DNA from 3 places in the Leptolyngbya sp. AN02str genome. Region 1 is predicted to be linked to each of the others. Evidence: predicted binding sites of a transcription regulator. Region 1 holds the regulator's gene; each other region holds the start of a gene.

Region 1 (4,618 bases):
AAACACTGGAGGGTTTGGAAGCGTTGGGCTGGGAAATTGAGTATGGACGACAGCTGCGTGGCCTGGGCGATGTTGATGTAGTGTGTACATCGCCCAAAGGCAATACCTACACCATCGATGTCAAATCCCACCGTGGAAAAGTGACAACCGATGGGGAGCAGCTCTACCGCTACATCGGGCAAAACAAGCAGCCGTTTGAAAAAGACTTTTTAGAACAGGCGATGAAACAAGCACTCCGGATTAAACAGCAAAAGCGACAAAAGTTTGTCACGCCAATGATTGCTTTTTCAGACGCAACAGTGACTATTCCCTCTGGAAAGTTGCGCGGCGTTTACGTGGTAGAAAAAGCAAGACTGATCCCTTTGTTGAAAAGTTTGGGTTAAAGCGACCAGATCCTGGTCAGAAAAAGCGCCAACATTTTTCCAACGCATTTCGTGAGCGCCAAGCGAACGATGGCCCTTCATCAATGTTGGTAACCAAAGGCTGTTGGATACTCTGCTCTGGAGATCTCAAACAGCCTTTGGCTTTCTCTCCAACGTCAGGCTTAGATCAGCCGAAGTTGATTGATTGCGCGTGCGTTGCCAAAACGGGCGAGGCGGAACCCAGCAGATATTGGCTACAGCACCCCTTTAGAACTGGGGATGGTATTGGTTCGTCGAGGATCAATTTCGAGCGCCATGCGCATTGCCCGTGCAAATGCTTTGAAGGTTGCTTCAATAATGTGGTGGGAGTTGATACCGTCGAGCTGGCGAATATGGAGAGTAATTTGCGCGTGGTTGACCACAGCGACAAAGAACTCACGCACGAGCTGAGTGTCGTAGGTACCAACTCGCTGCGTCGGAATTTGCAACCCATAGCTGAGATGGGGACGGCCTGAAAAATCCAGGGAGACTTGCACCAATGCTTCATCGAGTGGAGCGACAAAGTGCCCAAATCGGGTAATGCCTTTGCGATCGCCCACGGCTTTTGCCAAAGCCATACCGAGCGTAATGCCCACGTCTTCGTTGGTGTGGTGGTCATCGATGTGGATGTCTCCGGTTGCATGCACATCAAGATCAATCAATCCATGCGAGGAAATCTGATCCAGCATGTGATCCAAAAAAGGAACTCCCGTTTCTGCACGACACTGCCCCTGCCCATCTAAGTTGAGGCTCACCTGAACGTCGGTCTCTTTGGTTTTGCGACTGACCGATGCTGTGCGACCTGTCGAAACAACAGGAACGTCGGAAGCGGTCGGTGTTGTGATGGGATCGCGGGTTTGCATAAGACTGGGATTTCGCAACAGAGGACGTCAACAAGAAACAAGCAAGGGATCAACGTGCAGACTCGCTCAACCAATTGACCCAAGAAAAGAACTCAGTCATTGAGCACTTGGCTGAGCCAACCATCAAACCCAATTTGCTCTATCTATTATGGCAGTTTGTGCATGACGAGGTTGTGCATGAAAGGTGTGCGTGAGGGATACAGCGCGCGCCCTGTATCCCCCTCTTCAGGGCAGGCCTACATGCCCATAATTTCGTAGCCCGCATCCACATATAGAATTTGACCTGTGATGCCGCTCGACAAATCGCTACACAGAAACGCTGCCGCATTGCCCACTTCTGTTTGCGTTACCGTACGGCGCAACGGTGCCACCTCTTCCACATGATGAATCATGTCTAGAATGCCACCCACAGCAGAGGAGGCTAGCGTCCGAATCGGGCCAGCCGAAATTCCATTCACCCGAACATTGATTGGCCCCATTTCTGCGGCTAGATAGCGCACATTCATTTCCAATGCCGCTTTAGCAACGCCCATTACATTGTAGTTGGGCACCACCCGCACCCCACCCAAGTACGTAAGCGTCACAATAGAGCCGCCCTCGGTCATGAGCGGCTTGGCTGCACGTGCGAGCTGCACCAGTGAATAAGCGCTGACATTTAGCGCGAGATCAAAGCCTTCGCGCGATACGTTACTAAAGTCGCCACTCAAATCATCGCGATTGGCAAAGGCCAAACAGTGAATCAGGATATCAACCTTGCCCCACTTGTCGCGCACGGTATTAAAGGTGCTCTCGACCTGCCCATCGTTTTGCACATCCAACGGCAAGAATAGGCTGGGCTGCAACGGTTCAACCAAATCGGCAACCTTTTTCTCCATCTTGCCTTTGTCGTCGGGCAGGTAGGTAATGCCCAGGTTGGCACCGGCCGCCTGAAGCTGCTGTGCAATGCCCCAAGCGATGGAGCGATTGTTGGCAATTCCGGTAACGAGGGCATTTTTTCCAGTTAAATTCAGCATTGGCGTTAGGAGGGTATGAATTTTTTTGGGCTTTTAGATGTGCCAGCGAATTAAGAATACTGAAAAAGGGGATCTAAAAGTAGGGGTTGGGTGGCAGTTCATGTGGTTGGATGAGAATTGGAATGCCACGATCCGCTAACCCTAATCTCGAAAGATGACGCATTTACCGTAGCTTGCTATACCCTGATAGACAAAGCCCACAAAACGGTCTGCAGCATCTCTTGTCAAGAGCGATTTCGCTAAATCTGGTATTCATGCAGGCTTCCTGAAGGAATCAAGTGTAGTATCGGATACAAAAAACTCTTCTAAAGTTAGTTTAAGTGTTCTAAAGTCAAAATTTCCTCACTTAGGCACAATTCGATGGTGTAGTTGTTCTTAAGCGTAGGCTGATTTCTGGTTAATAAAAAGACTACTCTCACAGGGTCCGAGAAGGCGAGGGGTATGGTGGCGACACAAGATAAGCCGTTGGCAGATGTTTTCCGACAGTTGAGCGGTGGCGTGTTTCCGCCAATGGTGGAGGCGTTTGAACGAGGCAAAACCATTTTCTTTCCGGGCGACCCTGCGGAACGGGTTTACTTTTTGCTGAAGGGAGCGGTGAAGCTGTCGCGGGTGTACGAGGCGGGCGAAGAAATTACGGTGGCGCTGCTGCGAGAGAACAGTGTGTTTGGGGTGCTGTCGCTCATTACAGGGCAACGGGCCGATCGCTTTTACCATGCGGTGGCGTTTACTCCGGTAGAGCTGCTGTCGATTCCGATTGAGCAGGTGGAAAAGGCGCTGAAGGATAATCCCGACTTGAGCATGTTGATGCTGAAGGGTCTGTCATCGCGCATTTTGCAAACTGAGATGATGATTGAAACGTTGGCCCATCGGGATATGGGATCGCGGCTGGTGAGCTTTTTGCTGATTTTGTGTCGTGACTTTGGGGTGCCCACGTCGGATGGCATTATGATCGACCTGAAGCTGTCTCATCAAGCGATCGCTGAGGCGATTGGCTCGACTCGGGTGACGGTGACACGGTTGCTGGGCGACCTGCGAACGGACAATATGATTTCCATTCACAAAAAGAAGATCACGGTTTACAACCCGGTTGCGCTAAGTCAGCAGTTTACGTAGGGCGCGGTTGGCTAAATGAATGGGTGAGATGGCAAAAAAGCTGAAAATCCTCATTTTTCGCAAATTTTGGCTCATAGGCTGATCCGTAAATGTCACACTGGAAATGGAGGAGACTCAATTTCTAGGGGTGAGGCTGCTTGATGGTAGGAGATTGACAGTAAGACGACGCGGGCCGCAGGTTGAATGGTGTGGCAAGAGTTTGCGCGTTTCCTGAAATCTCTTATCAGAATGCAGTAGGCTGTATCTGAGTTCTGCGTAGCTGACGATGACCACAGGGCTGGTCTTAATTTTGGCGATTTTGGTGTTGGGAGGGGTGATTGCAACCGTTGGCGATCGCCTGGGAATGCGAGTTGGTAAAGCACGGCTGAGCTTGTTTCGGCTGCGTCCCCGGCAAACTGCCACCTTAATCACGATCATGACCGGGATTTTGATTTCTGCGGTCACGTTTGGCATTTTGTTTGCAATTGATGATCGCTTGCGTACTGGGGTGTTTGAGCTAGAGAGCATTCAAGATGATCTGGCCAATGCTCGAATTGAGCTAGGGGAGGCGCAGGGTGAACGGGAAACCATTCAGCGCGAGCTTGATGTTGCACTGGATGAGCAGCAAGAGGCTCAGCGGCGGCTGTCGAGCATTAACCGTCGGCTAGATGAGGCGAATGTGCAGCGGGATCGGATTGAAGGTCAGTTGCGCGTGACTGAAGACCAACTCGGTAGCACCCAATCGCAGTTACAGCAAATTGAAACCAGCTACCGTCAGGCGCAAGCGGTGCTGCGTAATGTATCGGGTCAGGCCAACTCACTGCGCGAAGAAATTCGACAATTGCAGGCCGATCGCCAGCAGCAAATTTTGCAGCGAGAAGAGGAAATTGCGGAGCGCGATCGCCGCATTGCGGAGCGCGAAGCCCAACTTCGAGAGCTAGAAGCGCAGCAGCAGTACCTTACGCAAGAAGTGCAAGTGCTGGAACGGGAATTTCAGGGTTTGCGGCAGGGCAGTGTCGCCCTTTTGCGCAATCAAACCTTGTCTTCGGGGGTCGTGCGAGTTGTGACTCCGGCGGCAGCACCCCAAGCGGTGATTCAGCTTTTGGTTGAGGCCAATCGGTTTGCAGCCCAGCGGGTGCGGCCTGGTATGAATGCTGTTGAGGGGCAGGTCATTCAGGTCACGAATGCCCAGGTGGAGCAATTGGTGGAGCAATTGCAAAACGGGCGTGAGTATGTGGTGCGAATTCTG
Region 2 (4,618 bases), on a different contig from region 1:
CAGCGTATCCTGGAGGCCACGCGCCAATGCTCGCAAAAATCCTCGCACCGCCTCCGGGTTATTCTCTAAATAAGAAGCAGAAACGATGACCGCATTTCCGTATAAATCGAGACCATAATCTGTGAACCGAAAAATATTTAGGCGTTCAGGAGGATAGCCTGCTTCCTTTAAATTAGGCAGCGCCGAAATGGTGAAGGGGGCGATCGCATCAATTTCTTTTGTTAGAAGCAGCGTTTGCTGAAGCTTCGATTCGATGGCCGGTAGCTCCACCTGCGCCTCGTCAAATCCAACCGTTTGAGCAAACAGGGGCAAAAGGCGTCGAGTGGCGCTGCCGGCAGGAATTCCCAACTTTTTGCCTTCTAGTTGTTTAGGATCTGTAATGCCGCTTTCGTCGAGCGTCATCACCGCCATAGGCGATTGGTTGTAATAGATGGCAACGGCTCGCACAGGCGTTTCTGGATTGTTGACATTAAACTCCATCAAGCTATTAATATCGCCAAACCCCATATCAAAGGCACCTGAAGCAACTTTGGTAATGGCATCGGCAGAGCCTGTTCCGGGTTCAAAGGCAACATCAACGCCCTCTTCTGCAAAGTAGCCCTTTTCAATTGCCACTCCGATTGGGGCATGAACCCCCTGCACCGCCCAGTCTAGAGTAAAGCGAACCGTGGCACTATTAGACGTGCTTGTTGCTTCAGCACTGGTTGGCTCAGAGGGTGCTTGGGGGCTGGTGCAGGCTTTGAGCATGAGGACTGTGGCGATCGCGGCCACAGCTTGTACCAAAAACGTACGACGACGAAACATGACCATAATTACCATTTCTCCTTAAAATTCGGTTGACTCGGTATTGCAGCTCGCAGTTTCAAGGCGTGCAGTGCCGACTTTGAACACCGCAACTATTCACACTGCGCACAAGGATGAACCTTAAAAAATGAAACGCTGACCTAACGCTGATTTAGCGACCCAATTTGACTGGTTGGTTGACTCGGGGTTTGATTTGCAATGTTTGACTGTCGGGTGTTCCGCCAATTTGATGAACTCCGATCGATAAATTGTTCAGACGCCGAGTTGTGGTTGAGTTGTCGAGCCAATAACAAAGTGTTCCGGTAACAGAGTGTTCAGATAACAAAGTGTTCAGAAACGGTTCAGCAATGGGCAACCCACCTAAATCCAAAAGAGACCAGGAAGATTCAACCCTACAGAAATATTGAAGACTCTCGCTTAAAGTCTATCCAGATAAGCGATTCAACAAATCATATATGATATATAATCCTAAGAGCTTGAGTGGGAATGAACTGTATTGCGTGCTACTAAACAGGCTCTATTCCCGATCGAAATCAAGAATTTGGAGATTCGACGTTGAATTTTATGATTGGCTAAGTAGATACCAAAATGAACGCTGCGATCGCGCAAGAGTTCGGGTTTGTAGAATTTGGTGCGAATGAAATCGCACATGGCATTTCATCAGCATTGATATGCCGAAATTAACCATTACATTTCAAAAAATGAGGATATTGGAGTGACTCATCATGTGTTGAATGCAACCTGTGAAACGGTTCATTTTGGCGGCTTTTCATCTGCGCTGCCGCCCGCGATTGTGGTGCAGTCGAGCGATCGCATTACCGTAGAAACCTATACCGGATATCAACTGTATGAGCAGGCTCCGGCGCAATTTTTGCCCCCCGGCTTAATCGACATTTGCCAACATCTGCCGCGTGATCGTCACGTCAGCAGTGGTCCACACTTGCTAACAGGGCCAATCTACATTGACCAAGCCCAACCCGGAGACGTGCTGGAAGTTTATCTAGAGCAAATCGTGCCCAGCGTTCCTATGGCATTTAACCTTATTCGTGAGGGGGCGGGGGCATTACCCAAGCGTTTTTGTCAAACCCGGGTACGATTTATAGAGCTTGATTTAGAGCGCCAAGTGCTGGAGTTTCCCTCAGGCAGCGGCATTCAGGTACCGTTGCAACCCTTTTTTGGAGTGATTGGGGTAGCCACCCAGGACACAAACCGCAATTCAATTCCACCAGGAGACTACGGCGGCAATATGGATAGTCGCCATTTGCAGGCTGGCTCTCGGCTATGGCTGCCCGTTTATCTGCCGGGTGCGCTGTTGTCGATTGGGGATGGGCACAGTGCCCAGGGGGATGGCGAAGTCAGCCTGACCGCTGTGGAAACGTCAATGAACGGCACAATTCAAGTTTGGGTGCGATCGCACATTCCCCAGGCATTGTTACCCCTAGTCGAAACACCAGACTACTGGATGACCATGGGCTTTGCCCCCAGTCTGGATGAGGCGTGTGAGCAAGCATTAACCAAAATGATCCTGCTGTTGGAAACCTATTTGGGATTAGATGCAGAAGATGCTTATGTGTTGTGCAGTATCGCGGTACATTTTCACATTACGCAGGTCGCCAATGCACCCCGGCGCGGAGTCCATGCGCTCCTGCCCAAATCGTTATTACCCAAAGCGATCGCATTATAAGACCGCACTTCAACACGGTTATGGAAAAGGGGCTGAGCCTCTTCTTCTCAACCGTTCCCCTAGCGAGCACAGCCCTCTTGCTTAGGAACGAAGGTCAACTCGTCGAGCAATAACCGCCACTGGCCCCCCGCCGGGCGGCCCCTGATGTTCGCTACCGCCAGACACATACACCATTGGATCTTGAATCACGGAAGCCACCACCGCTCCCACCACCGCGCGGGCCATGCGCGTATGGCTAATATCTGAATCATCTAGCATCGTATGCCGTCTATTCAAAATATATCCCGATGGATCTGCCTCTGCTTTCGCAAAAATGTTCACGATTTGATCCACAGGTTGTTCCACCTGGGCGATCGCTCGATGAATCGCTTGAGTATCCAAGGCATGCTGCATCACGCTGTGACCAATTACATAGGCGCTCGTGGAAGTTGGCGCATTGCCTAAAACCAAAATTTCGCAATTGCGCAGCTCCACCCCAGCAGATGTAGAGGCTACACGCGAGTAAATTTCATAATCTCGGCATACGGTTTCGGCGGTAATGTGATCGGGTGCAACTTCCCCAAGCGCGATCGCCACACCCAAGGCAGAGGCTCCTCGCGAGTAAGCCATGGATTTGTAGCTGTCGCTTAAAACGGACGCAGCCGACTCTGCGCTGGGATTCGCTGTCACCGTCCGATGGGCCGTTACCAGTGGACATTTAATTTGCACAAAATGGACATGCTCCGGTTCTAGCCCTGCTTCTGCGATCGCAGCTTTGACCCCATCTGCAACCGTGTGTACCATGTCCAGCGATCCAATTTCCTCCGGCAAAAAGTCGCGCGTGTGGTGGGTGCCCAACACCAATCCCCAGCGAGGAGATATTGCAGACTGGGCAGGCTCCCGAGTAAACACGGTTAAGTGGGGACTCAACACACCTTCCGTGCCGCCAGACATCACGTAAATAATGCGTCTGGCAGCGGTAATCCCAATCTTTTCTGCCAAGTACTGTTGCAACGACTGCACTGCAAATCCTCGCGTAAAGTCGTTGACGCAGCCATTACCCTCGGTTTTGCCCAAAATAGCCACAATAGAGGCGGGGTCAATGCGGCCCTGCTCAACTAGTTCTGCCAAGCCACAGACATCATCTGGCCCCTGTTGTGGAATTTTGAACACGTTGACCTGCATGCGATCGCGCTCCTCTGCATCTAAACTGCGTTGATACGATAAAACATGAATCGCTCCGCCAATACTACGGTTAAGCCCGTTGAGTTAAAACGATCCAACAAAAGCCAGCGAGTGATCATCTCAAGCGAACTTGAATCCTTTAACGAACTCCTCGACTTCATTGCTACAAACCCTACTTGGCTGGGTTATCCAAGCCAAAAAGAATGTATAAGAGCTTGCTTCAAGCATAAAAACGATATTGCGGAACTCAGGCATAGCAAGAATTCCACAATATCGCCGTGGTGCCCAAAAGTATTTACATCGCAATACAATGTGGCTTAGCTTAATGCACCCAGCTCCGAGTCTGCGGGTGGTTGGCGCTCTTCCAAAGGTGGCAAATAGTCATCCACAAACACCTCGTCTATCGCAGGAACTTGCTGTAATCCAAAGCCCTCTACCGTTTGTTGAATCGTGGTTTCCAATCGAGCTGGATCAACCGTTCCTAGCCCAAACTGTCGTACCTCTTCATTCACCAGCAGGTTTTCAATAGCCAGTCGCAACCGCAGCCGTTCTGCTTCGGGATCCATCAGTTCATCCCCAGCAGCAATCACACTGGCAAGACCCGCCTCTGGATCACGCAGAACATCCTGCATCCCGCGCATGTAAGCCCGCAAAAATCCCCTAACTGCATCAGGGTTTTGCTCTAAAAACGCTGGCTGGGCAATCACAACGTTGCCGTAAAAGTCCAAGCCATTGTCTTTGTAGTAGAAAATGTTCAGGTCATCCAGTGTTTTGCCACCTTTCAAAATAGACGGCAGCATGGAGTAGATGAAGCCGCTAATACCATCCACCTCTCCTTGCAGCAAGAAGCTTTCCCGCAGTTGAGGCTCCATCGTAACCCACTCAACCGATTCAGACTCAACTCCAACCTCATCGGCCAGCACCGACCACAATCGTCGGGGCGCATCTCCTGCCGGAGCACCCAGC
Region 3 (4,618 bases), on a different contig from region 1:
TGATTGGCCAACCTGTTCAGGAGCGAATGCGATTCGTACCCCGAACCGCTGGTTTGACCGTTGCGTTAGACAACCGGTTAGAACGAATTGAACGGGTTGATGCGACTAGCGCCTTTTCGGCAGTCAAAGTGGCAACGGTTTCCGTGGGTGAGCAATCGGCCGACTTTTTGTTTGGCAAGCCGCGGATTCAGGCCCAAACCCTAACGGCCTCGCTGGCAGACGCAACCATTGAACCGCTGCTGCCTCCTCCCGCAGAGAAAATACCGGACAGGGCTGGATTTGGCCTGTTTTATCCCTCCCGCCGGGCGGTACCGGGAACCCTCGTTAAAACAGAAGAAGCCGTCAAAGCGGCCGTGACTCGCTTAACACCGATGCTGCGATCGCTGCAAGCGTTGAAATTGCTCCGGTTGACCTGCAATACATCCACTTCGAAACTGCAAATTCGGGTTGGACTAGAAACGGTAGGGGCCAATGCTAAACTGCTCGCTCAGCAAGAAACGATCCGAACGCTGAGCCAAGATCGCAAAGCTGGCTCTCAAATGACCATGGCGGATCGCATTGTTAGCCTACCCAAAGAGACGGCAACCCATTTTCGGGTACAGAATTTTGGCGATCGCCTTGTTCATGTTCTGCTGGTAAACCTGAGTACCACTGGCTCTACCATTTCGCTACATCCATTGCACTATCAGCCCAATCCTCAAGCGATCGCTCAACTGGCGATCGCCCCTGGTGAAGTATTACTCGCGCCATTGACCGCACAGCCCATCGAACTCGCAGAAACCTTCTTGTTCTTCAACCATGCGCCGTTTGCTCAAACTGGGGCAATTGCCCTTCCGCAAACACCGAGCACCAGTGCAGGCAGCGATTTGGATCTAGCACAGGCAATTTTGCAAGATCTTCAGGCAGCGAGCCCTGAGGCTGAACTGACATCCTCTCCCGATTTTGCAGCGTTGGATGTTCATCACTGGGCAACCTTTAATTTTCTCTACACCTTGGAACCAGTCTGATTCGAGCTTCAAAAAACCAGTCGTGCAGGCAGTCTGGAGGTCTATTGATGCACGTGATGCACGTCAGGCAGAATCGTTGCTTTATCGTTGCGTTAGAGCTGGAACCGATATTTTGCGGGCTGATAAATAACGCATCGTTTTCCTGTATCAGTTCCATTTGAACAAACTCTGAATAAGCCCACAGTGAAACAATCCCATTAAAAAAATTGGGAAAGTAAGGAGCGTTGTCCCCAAAAAAAGAGGCGCATCTCCCTTGCGCCTCCTGTGTCACCGCATCGACTGTCTAGACAGGCTCCACGCGAGTGGATCTCCTTCGCTCCGCAACTCAAACTTTTAACTTGGGGACTCAGGGCTTACACACCTTATTCAGCAGGGTCAGGGGTTTCAACAATGTCCTATGAAGAACTTGGATCACAACCCATACCGCAACTGTGCAAGACCTGACATTCATGAACTAGGCTGAAAAAGCCTGATCGCCCATTTCTTGCTGTAGCTGGCGAACGAGCATTTCATCGCCCCGCTGCTGCGCAACTTCCAACCGATGTTGCAAACGACGCTGAATGTTTTGCTGATGAATTTGCTCAACCTCTTGCATAACTGCCTGACGAGCATTCATCTTCAGAGAGGTAGCCTCGGAGCGAGAAACCGTGTGAATGGCTCCCGATTCTGTAGTTTCGTAATGCACACCGCGATAGCTCAAGCTACGGGGTGGCTGAGGAACCGGAATATGGCGAGGATACGAGAAATGGAACCCTTGGCCGCGGTATTTGCCAAATACATCGGTTTCTGCAAGATTGGTCTCTACAGGCTCGTATTCGTAACCGTTACCGCGATAGGTTAATCTCATAAACGCCTCCAAAAAAGTTGTTGTCCCACGGTGGGATGAGGCCGTCTACTTTCGCGAAGGAAAGAGCCGCATCGCTTCGGGATGGTGAAAGAAAGACGTAGATAAAATAATTCTTCGGCTTCTTTCTGTATTCTATTTTACTATTTTGTTCATTGTCTCTCAATTTAAGCAAACTTAAATCTTGGGAAACATTTGTTTAAGTTTTCTCAGATTGATGCGATCGCCATCATCGACAACGCACTCTGTTTCAAACCATAGGTGGATTCCAACGTTTGGCTAAAGATAAGCAAAAGCGATGCAAGACAGAGAATTGCTTGGAAAATTAAAGATAGACCTGACTCAGAATGACGCGGAGCCGATCGTAGTCATCCTTTAAAATCAGGTTGAGCATACGACCTGCCTCAACAAGCCAGTGGCGATCGCCCTTGCGAAGTTGGTAGATTTCGCGCATAGCGGCGGCGGTTAGGGCATCGACGGGGGCACCACTCAATTGCAAGAGCGATCGCAAAAAATCAAGATTCTCGCTAAAGTGCAGCACTTCGTCGGAGCTACATACATGAACGGCCTGGTGAATTTGAGGCGGACGCGGCGGTAAGTGCTGATAGATTTGCCCTGTTAGGCTATTGCTGCTGTGGTTGCCCCGTATGTATGGCTGAAAGCCCACAATTGCCGCACGAAATTCGGTCTTGAGCATGGCAAAAATTTGTGGCTGTTGCTCTCTTAGCTCTTGCAACGATAGTCCTAGGGCTCGTGCCCGATGCACCGAGTCAATGGGGCTGGTGGTTACGTGGTACACCAGCGCATAGATTTGGTGCCCCGATTCATCATCAAAAGACTTGACCCAGCTACCAAACGGCGGCATGGTGGCAAAGTTCAAGTCTTCGGGCTCAAGGCACTGGGCTAAAAATTCGGTAGTTGAGGTTTCGATCACCTCGGCAATGTGATGGGGCGATCGATTTTGAGACGGAACACCACTCAGGGGAAGGCGCATCGCAACACTCTAGAACATGTGCACCAGTTCCTAAAAGTGTATCGAGTTTTGGCTGATGCGCAACGGGCGAGATCGGAAAATGACGATTTTTTTAGCTGTCGGCTGATGCGTTCTGGGAATCCACACCAAAGGGGGTTTGGGGCAATTGCCCCAAACCCCCTTTGGTTCATGAACTAGGAAAACCCTCAAGCTTGTGGAGCTAACAGGTGATGCCAATTACTTACCTTTTTTGCGGCCAGCGGTGGCATCGACTGCTTCCAGCTCCGAAAGCCGGAAGGTCACGAGCTTATCCCAATTGCCGCCTTCAAATAAGACAGCAGCTTTGCCATCGCTGATGCGCTGCACCAAGCCCTGAAATTTATAGTAGGTATCGTTTTCGTTGATGACTTGAACTGCCGATCCTGGAAGAATCATAGTGCTTGCTTGAACTCTCTTGTGTGGAACCGAATTGGGTGGAATTGCTTTCTTTGGTTATACCGTTGTGGTGGCGGCATATCAAGCGATCGCCCATTGATTAAAACTTGAGACGATGGCGAAAATTACAAATAGACTCAACCAGCCCCAGCGCAATAAAGTTTGTGAGCAGTGCCGATCGTCCATAGCTGAGCCAGGGCAGCGGAATTCCAGTCACTGGAGCCAGTCCAATCGTCATGCTGATGTTCACCAAGGCCTGAAATACAATCATTGACAGAACGCCAAACGCCAGCAGAGAGCCAAAGTTGTCTTTCGCATTCTGAGCGATAATCAGCAGCCGGAAGCAAATGAGCCAAAACAGCACCAGTACGGCAAGGCAACCCATAAAGCCAAGCTCTTCCCCAATGGCTGTAAAGATGAAGTCGGTATGCTGCTCGGGAATGAATCGAAGCTGAGTTTGGGTGCCCTGGTTGAGCCCCTGTCCCCACAAACCACCAGCCCCAATGGCAATGCGCGATTGAATGAGGTGGTATCCGGCCCCGAGGGGATCTTGGTCGGGATCGATAAACATTGAGATGCGGGCCTTTTGGTATGGGGCCAGCGCATCCCACAAAAAGTTACCCAGCCCCCCCGACAGCAGATTGACAACTCCAGCGGTGATCGCTCCTGCGTATCGCCAAGGCAGTGTGCGCCAACCAATGTAAATCATCAGGCTGGTCCATACAAACCAGGCGGGTAGGTATACCACAAACAAAATCGCAGAGACCAGCGGCGAAATCATGAGGATGATCCATCCGGGGTTGGCGTTGCCCCAGTACAGCATCCCCAAGGTAATGGCGATAAATACGAGCCCAGTTCCCAAGTCGGGCTGCTTCATGATCAGCAGCCAGGGAGGAATGACAACGGCGATCGCCCGAATGACATCGGGAATCGTTTTGGCAGTGCGGTTGTGCATGACAGCCGCCAGCGAAATGATGACGCTAACTTTGGCCAATTCCGATGGTTGTAAGTTAAAGCCACCCAGGGTGAGCCAGCTTTGGGCACCGTTCGCCTCGGTTCCTGCAAAAATGACGAACAGCAACACCAAGTTGGTCATGCCGTACAAGATCCAATGCCAGCTTAGGATGGATTCGTAACGCGATCGCGCGATCGCCAGCGTGATCCCCAAGCCAACCGCCCCGGTAACCCAGTGCTGCCGCCAGTCGGTTAGGTTGAGGGTTAGCTCGGTGCTGCGAATGGCCAATCCCCCAATGACGGTGAGTGCGATTGCCCCAAATATGAGGAGCCAATCGACCTCTTGCCACGGTTGAATAAGGCTTTTCCATCGAAACCGAGTGAGCGATCGCTGCAACATCGTCT

Evidence for each region. Region 1 encodes NtcA, which controls nitrogen genes in cyanobacteria. Its sites were predicted from a motif close to TTTGTANNNNNNNNTACAAA; they were not measured.
Region 2: a site for NtcA is predicted at 1,423-1,442, ahead of ACQ4M4_RS05590 (acetamidase/formamidase family protein). Genes of this name have one in related genera too.
Region 3: a site for NtcA is predicted at 1,979-1,998, ahead of pirA (arginine synthesis PII-interacting regulator PirA). Genes of this name have one in related genera too.

What each region holds. Positions count from the first base shown of each region.
Region 1 covers NZ_JBNXVR010000002.1:250,899-255,516, reverse strand. Annotated here, with positions in the region: gene ACQ4M4_RS02860 (nuclease-related domain-containing protein) at 1-383, shown strand, start outside; gene hisB (imidazoleglycerol-phosphate dehydratase HisB) at 617-1,264, opposite strand; gene fabI (enoyl-ACP reductase FabI) at 1,501-2,277, opposite strand; gene ntcA (global nitrogen regulator NtcA) at 2,719-3,390, shown strand; gene ACQ4M4_RS02840 (DUF3084 domain-containing protein) at 3,656-4,618, shown strand, end outside.
Region 2 covers NZ_JBNXVR010000005.1:116,764-121,381, reverse strand. Annotated here, with positions in the region: gene ACQ4M4_RS05595 (ABC transporter substrate-binding protein) at 1-810, opposite strand, end outside; gene ACQ4M4_RS05590 (acetamidase/formamidase family protein) at 1,520-2,488, shown strand; gene ACQ4M4_RS05585 (ring-opening amidohydrolase) at 2,570-3,652, opposite strand; gene ACQ4M4_RS05580 (ABC transporter substrate-binding protein) at 3,970-4,618, opposite strand, start outside.
Region 3 covers NZ_JBNXVR010000021.1:4,676-9,293, forward strand. Annotated here, with positions in the region: gene ACQ4M4_RS16300 (caspase family protein) at 1-1,007, shown strand, start outside; gene pirA (arginine synthesis PII-interacting regulator PirA) at 1,462-1,854, opposite strand; gene ACQ4M4_RS16310 (HAS-barrel domain-containing protein) at 2,177-2,845, opposite strand; gene ACQ4M4_RS16315 (NAD(P)H dehydrogenase subunit NdhS) at 3,062-3,259, opposite strand; gene rodA (rod shape-determining protein RodA) at 3,360-4,613, opposite strand.